3 regions of the Streptomyces sp. NBC_01716 genome follow, and region 3 is predicted to be linked to each of the others. Evidence: riboswitches for the same ligand, from Rfam matches in the RefSeq annotation. Region 3 holds a riboswitch; each other region holds the start of a gene.
The links. A riboswitch is a leader RNA that binds a small molecule or an ion and turns the genes downstream of it on or off. The one in region 3 is predicted to bind S-adenosylmethionine.

Region 1: it holds a riboswitch for S-adenosylmethionine, as region 3 does, so the genes downstream of both, OIE74_RS29000 (aminotransferase class V-fold PLP-dependent enzyme) here and OIE74_RS05080 (amino acid ABC transporter permease) in region 3, are expected to answer to the same signal.
Region 2: it holds a riboswitch for S-adenosylmethionine, as region 3 does, so the genes downstream of both, thrC (threonine synthase) here and OIE74_RS05080 (amino acid ABC transporter permease) in region 3, are expected to answer to the same signal.

What each region holds. Positions count from the first base shown of each region.
Region 1 covers NZ_CP109181.1:6,578,621-6,583,022, reverse strand. Annotated here, with positions in the region: gene OIE74_RS29010 (rhomboid family intramembrane serine protease) at 1-361, shown strand, start outside; gene OIE74_RS29005 (Lrp/AsnC family transcriptional regulator) at 358-639, shown strand; gene OIE74_RS29000 (aminotransferase class V-fold PLP-dependent enzyme) at 655-2,025, opposite strand; SAM riboswitch class IV at 2,248-2,365, opposite strand; gene trpD (anthranilate phosphoribosyltransferase) at 2,528-3,595, opposite strand; gene qcrB (cytochrome bc1 complex cytochrome b subunit) at 3,812-4,402, opposite strand, start outside.
Region 2 covers NZ_CP109181.1:4,878,893-4,883,294, reverse strand. Annotated here, with positions in the region: gene OIE74_RS21525 (MoaD/ThiS family protein) at 157-432, opposite strand; gene thrC (threonine synthase) at 473-1,771, opposite strand; SAM riboswitch class I at 1,787-1,914, opposite strand; gene OIE74_RS21515 (glucosyl-3-phosphoglycerate synthase) at 2,032-2,973, shown strand; gene OIE74_RS21510 (hypothetical protein) at 3,022-3,204, shown strand; gene OIE74_RS21505 (alpha,alpha-trehalose-phosphate synthase (UDP-forming)) at 3,264-4,402, shown strand, end outside.
Region 3 covers NZ_CP109181.1:1,173,114-1,177,515, reverse strand. Annotated here, with positions in the region: gene OIE74_RS05085 (glutathione S-transferase C-terminal domain-containing protein) at 597-1,460, shown strand; SAM riboswitch class IV at 1,628-1,736, shown strand; gene OIE74_RS05080 (amino acid ABC transporter permease) at 2,058-3,038, shown strand; gene OIE74_RS05075 (amino acid ABC transporter ATP-binding protein) at 3,035-3,832, shown strand; gene OIE74_RS05070 (transporter substrate-binding domain-containing protein) at 3,895-4,402, shown strand, end outside.

The DNA of each region.
Region 1 (4,402 bases), 5.4 Mb from region 3:
TCTCGCCCTGCTCGCCTACGCGGCGGTGAACGCCGAATCCGACCAGACCCTGGTGGGTGCGTCGGGCGCGATCTCCGGCGTGCTGGGAGCCTTTCTCTGTCTCTTTCCCCGCGCACGCGTCACCAGCCTCTTTCCGTTCCTTTTCTTCCTGCCGCTGCGCTTCCCCGCCTGGATCGTCCTGATCTTCTGGTTCGTCCTCCAGTGGCTGGCGGCCCGCGACGCCGAGCCGGGCCCGGGCGTCGCGTATCTGGCGCATCTGGTGGGCTTCGCGCTGGGCTTCGTCGCCGCCTGGGGGCTCTTCCGGCGTACGGCTAGAGTGAAGTCCCGTTCAGCGGCCCCCGAGGGAGAACGTCAACCGTGATCACCGCGATCGTGCTCATCAAGACCAGCGTCGACCGGATCCCCGAGATCGCCGAGTCGATCGCGGCGCTGGAGAGCGTCAGCGAGGTCTTCTCCGTCACCGGCACCTACGACCTGATCGCCATGGTGCGGGTCGCCAAACACGACGACCTGGCGGACGTCATCCCCGGCAGCATCAGCAAGATCCCGGGCGTCGAGGCCACGGACACGCATGTGGCGTTCCGTACGTACTCCCAGCACGACCTGGAAGCGGCCTTCGCGATCGGCCTCGACGCCTGATCCGAGCCGGGTGGGTCAGCCGCGGTCGGGGACGCAACGGCCGTCCTCGGTGCGGTAGTTCCAGCGCGCGCCGTCCCGGACGAGTTCCCTGACGGCGCCGGTGAACCGGGCCACGTGCTCGTCCGGCGTACCGGCCCCGAAGCTGACCCGGATCGCGTTGAGCGACTTCTCGCCGGGACCGGCGTCGGGCGCGCCGCACTCCCCCGGGTCCTCCGCGTCGCCGCCCAGCAGGGTGCGGACGAGCGGGTGGGCGCAGAAGAGCCCGTCGCGCACGCCGATGCCGTACTCCGCCGAGAGCGCGGCGGCGAAGTGGGAGCTGTTCCAGCCGTCGACCACGAAGGAGATGACGCCGACGCGGGGCGCGGCGTCGCCGAAGAGCGAGAGCACCCGCACCTCGGGGACCTCGGCGAGTTCCGCGCGCACCCGGGCCACCAGTTCCTGCTCGCGCTCGACGAGGCGGTCGAAGCCGGCCTCGGTGAGCGCCTTGCAGGCCGAGGCGATCGCGTACACGCCGATGACGTTCGGCGATCCGGCCTCGTGGCGGGCAGGGGTGGTGTGCCACTCGACGTCCACTCCCCCGTCGCCACGGCGCGCGACCTTGCGGCTGGCGCCGCCACCGGCGAGATACGGCTCCGACTCCCGCAGCCAGTCGGCGCGGCCCGCGAGCACACCGGAGCCGAACGGCGCGTACAGCTTGTGCCCGGAGAAGGCGACCCAGTCCACGTCCAGCTCCGCGATGTCCACGGGGTGGTGCGGGGCGAGCTGCGCGGCGTCGAGGACCACGCGCGCGCCGTGGGCGTGAGCGGCGGCGGCCAGTTCCCGTACGGGCCACAGCTCGCCGGTGACGTTGGATGCGCCGGTGACGCACACCAGCGCGGGGCCCTTCGGGTCACGTCGGCCCGCCAGCGCCCGCTCCAGCGTGGCGACGGCATCGCCGGGGGTGCGCGGCGCGTTCAGGTAGCTGACGCGCGCGTCGCGCCAGGGCAGCAGTGACGCGTGGTGCTCGGTCTCGAAGACGAACACCTCGCAGCCGGCGGGCAGCACGGCGGCCAGCAGATTCAGCGAGTCGGTGGTGGACCGGGTGAAGACGACCTGGTCGTCCTCGCGACAGCCGAGGAAGCCTGCGACGGTACGGCGGCTGTTCTCGAAGAGGTCGGTGGAGAGCTGCGAGAGATATCCGGCACCGCGGTGGACACTGCCGTAGTACGGGGCGTAGGCGGCGACGTCGTCCCAGACCCGCTGGAGTGCGGGGGCGCTGGCGGCGTAGTCGAGCGCGGCGTAGGTGACCTCGCCGCCGGTGACGAGGGGGACGGTGACGTCACGTCCGAGGACGGGGAGCGGCTGGTCGGTGCTGGTGCGGTGAGGCGTGTCGGTCTGTGCGGACATGTCGGTATCTCCCGGCGGGACAAGGCGGAAACGAACGTCAGGACCCGGCGGACGGGCACGCCGTCGTGACGGCACGTGCGGTGCCGTGACGGCGCGGCAGGTCCGCGCGGGGTGTGGGACTCACTGAAGCGGGCCGGAAGCCCTATCGCATTCGCTTGCTCACGAGACTGCTCCCTTGAGGACCAGGACCCCAGGGATGACGACATCCGAACGATGTCCAGGGGTCCGCGCTTGCCGTAGACCTCGCTGCCTACGGCCTGGTCTTCACCCGGGGCACCCCGCCACGGACGGAGGGTTGCCGGACAGCGGGCCGGGGCCGTAGTCGCTGTCACTCATGACCTGCGGTGAGATTACCCCACCACCGCGAGACGGCCCAGAGGGCGTCCGTCATACGGGACACCCGGTGCCGCGTCCGATCGACGGCAGGCGAGGTCCACAGGCCGACGGCCCGGGATGCTGTCCCGACCACAGCACCCCGCCGATCCGAGCCGGCGGCAGGCCGTTACGCGTTGCTCGCGGCCACCCAGCGGTCCAGCGCCTGCTTCGCGGCGCCCGAGTCCACCGCGCGTGCCGCCCGCCGCATCTTCTCCGCGAGCTGGTCGTTCAGCGGGGTGTCCGCCGGTTCGAGCGCCACCAGCGCCGCCGCCGCGTTCAGCAGGACCGCGTCCCGTACGGGGCCGGTCTCGCCCTCCAGCAGCCGGCGCGCGACGTCCGCGTTGTACGAGGCGTCCGCACCGCGCAGGGCCTCGACCGGGACCAGCTCCAGACCGATGTCCCTGGGGTCGAAGGACTGCTCGGTGACCTGGCCGTCCCGAACCACCCATACGTGTGAGGTGGCGGTCGTGGTCAGCTCGTCCAGACCGTCGTCGCCGCGGAAGACGAGCGAGGAGTTGCCCCGGGCGGCGAGCACCCCGGCCACGATGGGCGCCATCCGGATGTCCGCGACACCGACCGCCTGGGAGCGGACCCGCGCCGGGTTGGTGAGCGGGCCCAGGATGTTGAACGTGGTCTGCGCGCCGAGTTCCTTGCGGGCCTTGGCCGCGTGCCGCAGCGCCGGGTGGAACTTGGCCGCGAAGCAGAAGGTGATCCCGGCTTCCTCGGCGACCTCGACGACCCGCTGCGGCGTCAGTTCCAGATTGACGCCGAGCTTCTCCAGCACGTCGGAGGCGCCGCTCGCGGACGAGGCCGCCCGGCTGCCGTGCTTGACGACCTTGCCGCCCGATCCGGCCACCACGATGGCCGCCATCGTGGAGATGTTGACGGTCTTGGCGAGGTCACCTCCGGTGCCGACGACGTCGACGGTGTCGCCGGGGACCTCGATGGTGTTGGCGTGCTCGTACATGGCGCCCACGAGTGCCGTGACCTCGTCGACGGTCTCGCCCTTGGCGCGCAGCGCGACCGCGAAGCCCGCGATCTGCGCGTCGGTGGCCTCGCCGCTCATGATGCGGTGCATGGCCCAGGCGGTGTCCTCGGCGTCGAGGTCCTCACCGCGCAGCAGCGGGTTCAGTACACCCGGCCAGGAACGCGCCGCCATGGTGTCGCCTCCGGCCGGTGTGACAGCGCTGCTCATGCTCGCTCCTGGGGTCTGTGGACGGGTGCACGGCCGGGCGGCCCGTGCTGCCGGGCGTCAGCCTATCGGCGTCGGCCCGGATCCAGGACCCGCCGCCCGAAGGGCGGACGAACCCGCTGCCGTGGCCGTACGCGGAAGGCGCGTGCCCGCGGCGTACGAAGGCCCCGGCCCGGTCCCTCGGAAGGGACCGGGCCGGGGCCTGACACGTACGGAGGATCAGTGGTGGCCGTGGCCGCTCGTGATCTCGTTGTACTCCTCGGCCGTCGGCTTGGGGATCTGGCTTCCCTCGCCGTAGTAGCCCTTGCTCAGCTTGACCCGCAGCTTCTCCGCCGGAGACGTCTTGCGCACGACACCGTTCTCGTCGACCGTCGGGCCGATCTCGGCGGGCTTGTACTGCTCGTGCGCGGTGAGCGTGTGCAGCGCGCTCTGGTCGAGCGGCTCGTGGACCTCGATGAACTCACCGTGCGGCAGCCGCTTGATGATGCCGGACTCGCGTCCGTGCAGCACCTTCTCGGCGTCGCGGCGCTGAAGTCCCAGACAGATCCGCTTGGTGACGACGAACGCGACAACGGGCGCGACGAAGAACGCGATCCTGACGAACCAGGTGATCGTGTTGATCGACAGATGGAAATGGGTGGCCCAGATGTCGTTTCCGCCACCGATGAGCATGACGAAGTACCAGGTCAGCCAGGCCACACCGACGCCCGTGCGGGTAGGCGCGTTGCGCGGACGGTCCAGGATGTGGTGCTCGCGCTTGTCCCCGGTGACCCAGGACTCGATGAACGGATAGACCGCGAGGACCACGAG
Region 2 (4,402 bases), 3.7 Mb from region 3:
GACACCGGCGGCGGCGGGGCTACCCCAACTCTATCGCGTTCAACCTCATGGAATTGCCCCCTCCACTTCTCTCGCGGAGGGGGCAACACCGTTCACTGTGCGTGCCGTTCGGCCGGGCGCTGCCGTTCGGCCGGGTGCCGCTGTCCGGCCCGTCGCTCAGCCGCCGGCGACCGCCGGGATGATCGAGATCCCCACGCCGTCCGGGGTGGCGGTCTCCAGGCCCTGCTCGAAGCGGACGTCGTCGTCGTTCACGTACACGTTGACGAATCGCCGGAGCTTGCCCTGGTCGTCCAGGACACGGGCGGCGATGCCCGGGTGGTTCGACTCCAGGGACTCGATGACCTGGGAGAGGGTCGTGCCCTCGGCCGGAACCTCGGCCTTTCCGCCGGTGTACGTACGGAGGATGGTGGGGATACGGACGTTCACGCTCATCGGTTTCTGCCTTCCGGGGAGTAGCGGCTTCTTGAGGGGCTCAACGGCTCGAACGCGCCAGGCCGGCGGCGCGGAACGCGTCGAGGCTCGGCGGAATCGTCGCGGTCGGCCCCGTCGTCGGCGCGACGGCGTCCAGCGTCTTGAGCCCGTCACCCGTGTTCAGTACGACCGTCGTGAGCGCCGGGTCGAGCAGCCCCGTCTCGATGAGCTTGCGCGTCACGCCCACGGTCACCCCGCCCGCCGTCTCGGCGAAGATCCCCTCGGTGCGCGCGAGCAGCTTGATCGCGTCCACGACCTGCTCGTCGTTCACGTCCTCGACGGCGCCGCCCGTGCGGCGGGCGATGTCCAGGACGTACGGGCCGTCGGCCGGGTTGCCGATCGCCAGTGACTTGGCGATGGTGTTCGGCTTCTGCGGCCGTACGACATCGTGGCCCGCCTTGAAGGCGACCGAGACCGGAGAACAGCCCTCGGCCTGCGCGCCGAAGATCTTGTACGGCTTCTCCTCGACCAGGCCGAGCGCGATCAGCTCCTTGAGCCCCTTGTCGATCTTCGTCAGCTGCGAGCCGGACGCGACGGGGATGACGAGCTGGTCGGGCAGCTCCCAGCCGAGCTGCTCGCAGATCTCGTACGCGAGGGTCTTGGAGCCCTCGCCGTAGTACGGGCGGAGGTTGACGTTGACGAAGCCCCAGCCCTCGCCCAGCGGGTCCCCGATGAGCTCGGAGCAGAAGCGGTTGACGTCGTCGTAGTTGCCCTCGATACCGACGAGTTCGCCGCCGTAGATCGCGGCCATGACGACCTTGCCCTGCTCCAGGTCGTGCGGGATGAAGACACAGGAGCGGAGGCCGGCACGGGCCGCGGCGGCGCCGACGGCGCCGGCGAGGTTGCCGGTGGAGGAGCAGGAGAGCGTGGTGAAGCCGAAGGCGCGGGCGGCCTCGACGGCGATGGCGACGACGCGGTCCTTGAAGGAGTGCGTCGGGTTCCCGGAGTCGTCCTTCACGTACAGGCCGCCGGTGACACCCAGCTCACGGGCGAGGTTGTCGGCCTTGACGAGCTTGGTGAAGCCGGGGTTGATGTTCGGCTTCGACGCGACGTCGGCGGGGACGGGCAGCAGCGGCGCGTAGCGCCAGATGTTGTCGGGACCCGCGGCGATTCGCTTCTTCAGGTCTTCGGGGTCGCCCGTCGGCAGGTCGTAGGCTACTTCGAGGGGGCCGAAACAGCTCTGACAGGCGAAGATCGGGCCGAGCTCGAAGCGCTCCCCGCATTCGCGGCACGAGAGGGCGGCGGCGGGTCCGAGGTCGACAGTGCCGGAAGTGTTCTGCTGGACGGTCTGCACAGCCATGAAGGCGAGGCCCTTTCCTCATCTTCCTCGCGACGCATCTCGCCGCGAGACGGAATTGGCACCTTCCCCACCGTGACCTCGCGGTCGGCGGGAGGGTTGCCGGGGCTTCAACGGGCCGTTCCCTCTGCCCCTCTGGATGAGCGGTATTCGATTATCGGCGTCCTGACCCCCGACATGCGACGGTCATTCGCGTTGTTCAAGACTGTAACCGAACCCCTGGACGGTTGAGACCCTCGTCCGATCCGCGAGATGGAGATCACGTGCTGCGAGAAGTGGAGCGCTGGCTGGCCCGGCGGTCCTGGCCTGCGGCAGAGCGGCCGGTCGACCGGCTGGCCACCGCCAAGCAGGGAGCGCGGGTCAGCGTGGTGCTCCCGGCCCTGAACGAGGAGGCGACGGTCGGCCCGATCGTGTCGGTGATCCGGCGTGAACTGATGGCGGGCCCGGCGCCGCTCGTCGACGAACTGGTCGTGATCGACTCGGGCTCGACCGACCGTACGGGAGAGTTCGCGGCGGCGGCCGGGGCTCGCGTGGTGCACCGGGACGACATACTGCCGAGGCTGCCGGCCGTGCCCGGCAAGGGCGAGGTGCTGTGGCGCTCGCTGCTGGTGACGAGCGGCGACATCGTCTGTTTCGTGGACGCGGATCTGAGGGATTTCTCGGCGCGGTTCGTGTCGGGGACGGTGGGGCCGCTGCTCACCGATCCGGACGTGCAGTTCGTGAAGGCGATGTACGACCGCCCGCTCGGCGACGAGCCGGGGCAGGGCGGCCGGGTGACGGAGCTGGTGGCGCGTCCGCTGCTGAATCTGCACTGGCCGCTGCTGGCGGGCTTCGTGCAGCCGCTGGGCGGTGAGTACGCGGTACGGCGCTCGCTGCTGGAGCGGCTGCCGTTCCCCGTGGGGTACGGGGTGGAACTGGGGCTGCTGGTGGACGCGCTGCACACGGTGGGGCTCGACGCGCTCGGCCAGGTCGACGTCGGGGTGCGCAGGCACCGGCACCAGGACGGGCAGGCGCTGGGGCGGATGGCGGCGGCGATCTACCGGACGGCGCAGCTGCGGCTGTCGCGGGGGCATCTGGTGCGGCCGGAGCTGACGCAGTTCGAGCGGGGCGAGGGGGGCTTCGAGGCGCGTACGTACGCGGTGGACACCGAGGAGCGGCCGCCGATGCGGGAGATCGCGGAGTACGCGGCGCGCCGCGCGGCCTAGCCGTTCGGTTCGTATGATCTAAGTATCGATTTGCCTATATTGCCCGGTATGTCGATGACTGTGATGAGCGCGATGCCCGCGACGACCGCGACGACCGCGATGAGCGCGATGGCCGTTTCGGCCCTGACCTCTGAACAACTCTGGTTGTTGGGTGGCATGGCCCTCGCCCTCGTCGGCGCGGGGGTGGTGGCGCTGGCGGCAGTCCATGGGAGGGGCAGGGGCCGTGGCTGATCCACGCCGACCTGAAACCGTACGTTTGAGCGTTTCCGCGAAGGGCTAGGTTTCGCCACATGGTCTCCGAGATGGTCCCCGAGCCGCCCGCCCAGGTCCTTGTCGCGTCCAATCGCGGTCCCGTCTCGTACAAGCTCGGTGAGGACGGCGCCCTGACCGCCGGGCGCGGCGGCGGAGGCCTTGTCTCCGGCCTCTCGGCCATCGGCCCCGACACGAACGCCGTGTGGGTCTGCGCGGCCCTCGGCGACGGCGACCGCGAGGCGGTCCGGCGCACCGGCGGCCGGCTGGACACCGCCGACACGGGCGGACAGCGCGTCAGGATGCTCGGGATCCCGCCGGAGGTGTACGCGGACGCGTACAACGGCGTCGCGAACTCCACGCTCTGGTTCGTCCACCACCTGCTCTTCCAGACACCGCTGGAGCCGGCCTTCGGCAGCGGGTTCCGGGCGCAGTGGGCGTCGTACGAGGCGTACAACCGCGCGTTCGCGGAGGCCCTGGCCGACGAGGCGGGCGACGGCGCGGCCGTCCTGATCCAGGACTACCACCTGGCCCTGGTGCCCGGCATGCTGCGGGCGCTCCGCCCCGACCTGCGGATCGGGCACTTCTCGCACACGCCGTGGGCGCCGGTGGACTACTTCCGGCTGCTGCCCGACGACGTCGCGCGCCAGCTGCTGCGCGGCATCCTCGGCGCGGACCGCGCCGCGTTCCTGACCCACCGCTGGGCCGACGCGTTCACCGCGTGCTGTACGGAGCTGCTGGGCGGTACGGGCAAGACACGGATCGGCGTGCACGGTCTGGGCGCCGACGCGGACTTCCTGCGCGAGCGCGCGAACCGGCCCGACGTGGACGAGCGCCTCGCCGAGCTCCGCGAGCAGATCGGCGGGACCGCCGACGCGCCCCGCAGGACGATCGTGCGCGTGGACCGCACGGAGCTGTCGAAGAACATCGTGCGCGGCCTGCTCGCGTACCGGCAGCTGCTGACCGACCGGCCGGAGTGGCGCGAGCGGGTCACGCACGTGGCGTTCGCCTATCCGTCCCGGCAGGACCTCGCGGTCTACCGCGACTACACGGCGCGGGTCCAGGAAGTGGCCGACGAGATCAACTCCGAGTTCGGGACGCCCGGTTGGACACCGGTGGTGCTGCACGTCAAGGACGACTTCGCGCGCTCGCTCGCCGCGTACCGCCTGGCGGACGTGGC
Region 3 (4,402 bases):
CAGACGGCGGAGGAGGTACGGCAGTAGTCGACATGCCGCCGGGTGATGAGCCGCGCGCCAGGCGCCGCAGGCCAGGCGGGAGTTCGAAGACACGGCCTGGTGCACGTACCACGCGATGCCGCGCCCGGAACGTGCATCAAAGCCTCCACCCGTGAAGGAACTTTCCCTTTCAACGTACGTTGCCCGCCCCCGTGAGTGTCAAGGTCCACCCCGGCGGATGGGCGCCGCCGACCGGCTGTCCGGCCGCCGTCCGCCGGGGCGTTCAGCGATGCGGGGCGGCCCTCTTGACGCCGGTGTCGGTGGGGCCGACACTCACTGGAGATTCCTAGTAAATAGGTAGGGAAATATGAGGCGCCTTGATCCGGTCACCGTCCGAGTGAGCCGTTCGCCTCTTCTGACCTCCCGGCGTCACATCGATCTGCTCCGTATCTGCAGCGCGATCAGCCCCAAGGGCTGAACTCCGCCTGCCCTGCGCCCACGGCGTCCCCTGGAACGCCGCGCCCGCCCTCCGCACGGACGACGGGAATCCGGCAACAGACCCCAGCCCGACATCGCTTCCGCCGCGCGTACGTCCGCGCCCGCTCCCGGGGAGAGTCATGACCGTCACACCGCTGGCCGCCCGCCCGTCCCTCCGACCCGAGCCCGCCTTCCGGGGCCGGATCGGCCCGGACGCGCGCAGCGGCCACTACGCCGTTCCGGGCCGCTACCGCCTGCATCTGTCGACCACCTGTCCCGACGGCCTGCGCATCGCCGTCACCCACGGCCTGCTCGGCCTGGACACCGTCTGTCCGGTGACCCGACTGCCCGCCGTGCCCGACTGTCCCGATGGCGGCCACTCGGCCCTGAGCCCGCTCTACGAGGCCAGCGCCCACCGGTACCCGGGCCCCGCCGTCGCTCCGGTGCTCAGCGACGACTGGTCCGGACGGATCGTCAGCACCCACGCCCCGGACATCATGCGCGACCTCGCCCACCGCTTCGGCGGCCGCGGTCCCTCGCTCTACCCCTGCGGCGCGGAATCGGAGATCGAGGCCGTGGAGCGGATGTGCGCGCGGGGCATCGAGGAGGCCGCCCAGCGCGCCGGTTCGGCCGGTGGGGAGCAGGCGGAGCGCGACACAGCACTTGGGACGCTGCTGGAGACCCTGGACGCGCTGGAGCGCCGGCTCTTCGGGCGCACCTGCCTGATCCGCGACGAAATCACCGCCGCCGACGTCGAGTTGTGGGTCGCGCTGGTCCAACTCGACACCGTGCACCGCAACCACCTGGACGCCTCCGCCGTCCGGCGCATCGCCGGCCATCCGACCCTGTGGGCCTACGCCCGCCGGCTCGCCGCCCACCCGGCCTTCGGCGGCCACCTCGACCTCGACGGCATCGAACGCCGTCACCACGCGCGCTGCCAGGGCCTGGAGGCCGCCGGAGCGGCGGTCCAGATACTCGACTGGGCGGCGCACTCGGCCCCTTAGGGCGTGTTTGAGAAGTCCCGTCTCCGCCTTGCGATCGCACGCACCAGACGCCGTGGGCCCCGCCCGATGGGCGGACGACGCTACTTCTCAAACACGCCCTAGCCGTTCCACCTGGTGGACCGGCGTTGACATTCGTTCGGGCGGATGTCTTAACTACGGCCCAGAATGGTCATGAGCGTCAGCGACAAGCCCTGGCTTGCTGACCGGCAACCCCCGCACCGCAGGGGGTGCCCCAGGTGACGACCGGACCGGATGACACTTCGGTAAGCGCCAGGCCCACAGGGCCGAGACAGTGACGGTGACGCCATGTACGCAGTTCCCAGGACGGCGACACGCCGCCCGCAGGGCTGCGTACAGCCGTACCCGAACATCCTCGTCGCCGATCGTGCCGTCGATCTGCTCCGCGTGAACAGCGCGCTGTGTACCGCATCGGGCCGTGCCCGCTGTCGGGGCTGACCTCTCCCCGCAGCCTCAATCCCTGACGAACACCGCTCTCGCGGTGTGCCGTCCTCCTCCCTGCCCCTGGTACCTCGCCGTGGCATCCGCCGCCGCATGCCGGCGCGCTGTCCGTGATGTCCGAACCAGCCGGAGCCCACCATGAGTGAACCCCCTGGCGCCAGCGTCACCCTCCCCGAGGCGCCGACCGACGACGAACCGTCGAAAGCCTTCACCGCCCAGCGAGTTCTGCCGTTGCGGCGGCCAGGACGCTGGATCGGCACCGCGGTCGTGCTGGTCCTGGTCGCCCAGTTCGCGCACGGGCTGGTCTCCAACCCCTTCTACCAGTGGGACCGCTGGAGCTACTGGTTCTTGCGCCCCACCATCCTCGACGGCCTGCTGATCACCCTCGAAGTCACCGCCTACAGCGCGGTGCTGGGCCTGCTCGGCGGCATCCTGCTCGCCCTGGCCCGGCTCTCGAAGAGCCCGGTGCTGCGCGCGGTCAGCTGGACCTACGTCTGGGCCCTGCGCTCCATCCCGCTCATCGTTGTGCTGATCCTCCTCTACAACTTCAGTGCGCTGTACGAGACGTTGAGCGTCGGCATTCCCTTCGGTCCGGCCTTCTTCTCCTTCGACGAGTCGAGACTCGCCACCGACATGGTCGTCGCCGTCATCGGTCTCAGCCTGAACGAGGCCGCCTATGCGGCCGAGGTCGTCCGCGGCGGCATCCTCTCCGTCGACCAGGGCCAGCACGAGGCGTCCGCGGCGCTCGGCCTGCCGAAGTCCTACCAGTTCCGGAAGATCGTCTTTCCGCAGGCGCTGCGCTCGATCGTCCCGAACTACGTCAACCAGCTCATCGGCCTGATCAAGGCCACCTCGCTGGTCTTCTACGTCTCCCTGCTGGACCTGTTCGGTTCCGCGCAGACCATGGGCTCGACCTACCCCGGCGACATCGTGCCGCTGCTGCTGGTCGTCACCGTCTGGTACCTGATCCTGACCAGCGTCGTCTCCGTCATCCAGTTCTACGTCGAGCGGCACTACGCCCGCGGTGCCACCCGCGGCCTGCCACCGACGCCGCTGCGGAAGCTCCGCACCGGTCTCACCGACCTGCGCGTCCGCATCCGCCGGGAGGCCGCCGTATGACCGCCAAGACGCTCGACGCCCTGGCGGATGCCGACGCCGCCGCCGTCGAGGTGCACGGTGTGCACAAGTGGTACGGCACCCACCGGGTGCTGGACGGCGTCGACCTGACGGTCCGTCCCGGCGAGGTCACCGTCATCCTCGGCCCCTCCGGCTCCGGCAAGTCCACCCTGCTGCGGGTCATCAACCACCTGGAGAAGCCCGAGATCGGCTACGTCAGCGTCAACGGCGAGCCGATCGGTGTGAAGCGGCAGGGCAAGTGGCTGAAGGAACTGAGCGAGCGGGCCATCCTCACCCAGCGCGGGCGGATCGGCTTCGTCTTCCAGAACTTCAACCTGTTCCCGCACCTGACCGTCCTCGACAATGTGGCCGCGGCCCCCGTCGCCACCGGCCGGCTGGGCAAGCCCGAGGCGCGGGAACTCGCCCGCCAACTCCTCGGCCGGGTCGGCCTCGCCGACAGGACCGGCGCCTACCCACGCCAGCTCTCCGGCGGTCAGCAGCAGCGCGTCGCCATCGCCCGGGCCCTCGCCCTGCGCCCCGGCGTCATCCTGTTCGACGAGCCCACATCCGCACTCGACCCCGAACTGGTCGGCGAAGTCCTCGCCGTCATCAGGGATTTGGCGACCGGCGGCACCACCCTCGTCATCGTCACCCATGAGATCGGCTTCGCCCGAGAGATCGCCGACCGGGTCGTCTTCATCGACGGCGGCAAGATCATCGAGCAGGGTCCGCCCTCCGAGGTCCTCGACAAGCCCCGGCACGAGCGGACCAGGGACTTCCTCAGCAAGGTCCTCTGACCCGCCGCGCCCCCCGACCTCCCCCACGCCACCCTCATCACCTCCAGCGACAAGGAATGGCCATGCCTACCCACTTCACCCGACGCGGCCTGATACGCGGCATCACCGCGGCGACCGCCGTCGCCTCCCTGGCCACCGGGCTCGCCGCCTGCGGGGGCGACAGCGACGCGGCCACCTCCACCGACACCGCCGCCAAGACCGGCGAGGTCGTCATCGGCCAGGTCTCCAACGGCGCCGCCCGGCAGACCACCATCAAGGTCTCCGAGGTCACGTCCATCAGCGCCGAACTGCCCGCCGCTGTCAGGAAGAGCGGCAAGCTGGCGATCGGCGTCGGCGCCCTGCCGGCCGGCTTCCCGCCCCTGGCGTACGTGGGCAGCGACCAGAAGACCCTCACCGGTGCGGAACCCGACCTGGGCCGACTGGTCGCCGCGGTCCTCGGTCTCACGCCCGAGGTGAAGAACTCCACGTGGGAGAACCTCTTCGTCGGCATCGACAGCGGCAAGGTCGACGTGGCGTTCACCAACGTCACGGACACCGAGGAGCGGAAGACGAAGTACGAGTTCGCCTCCT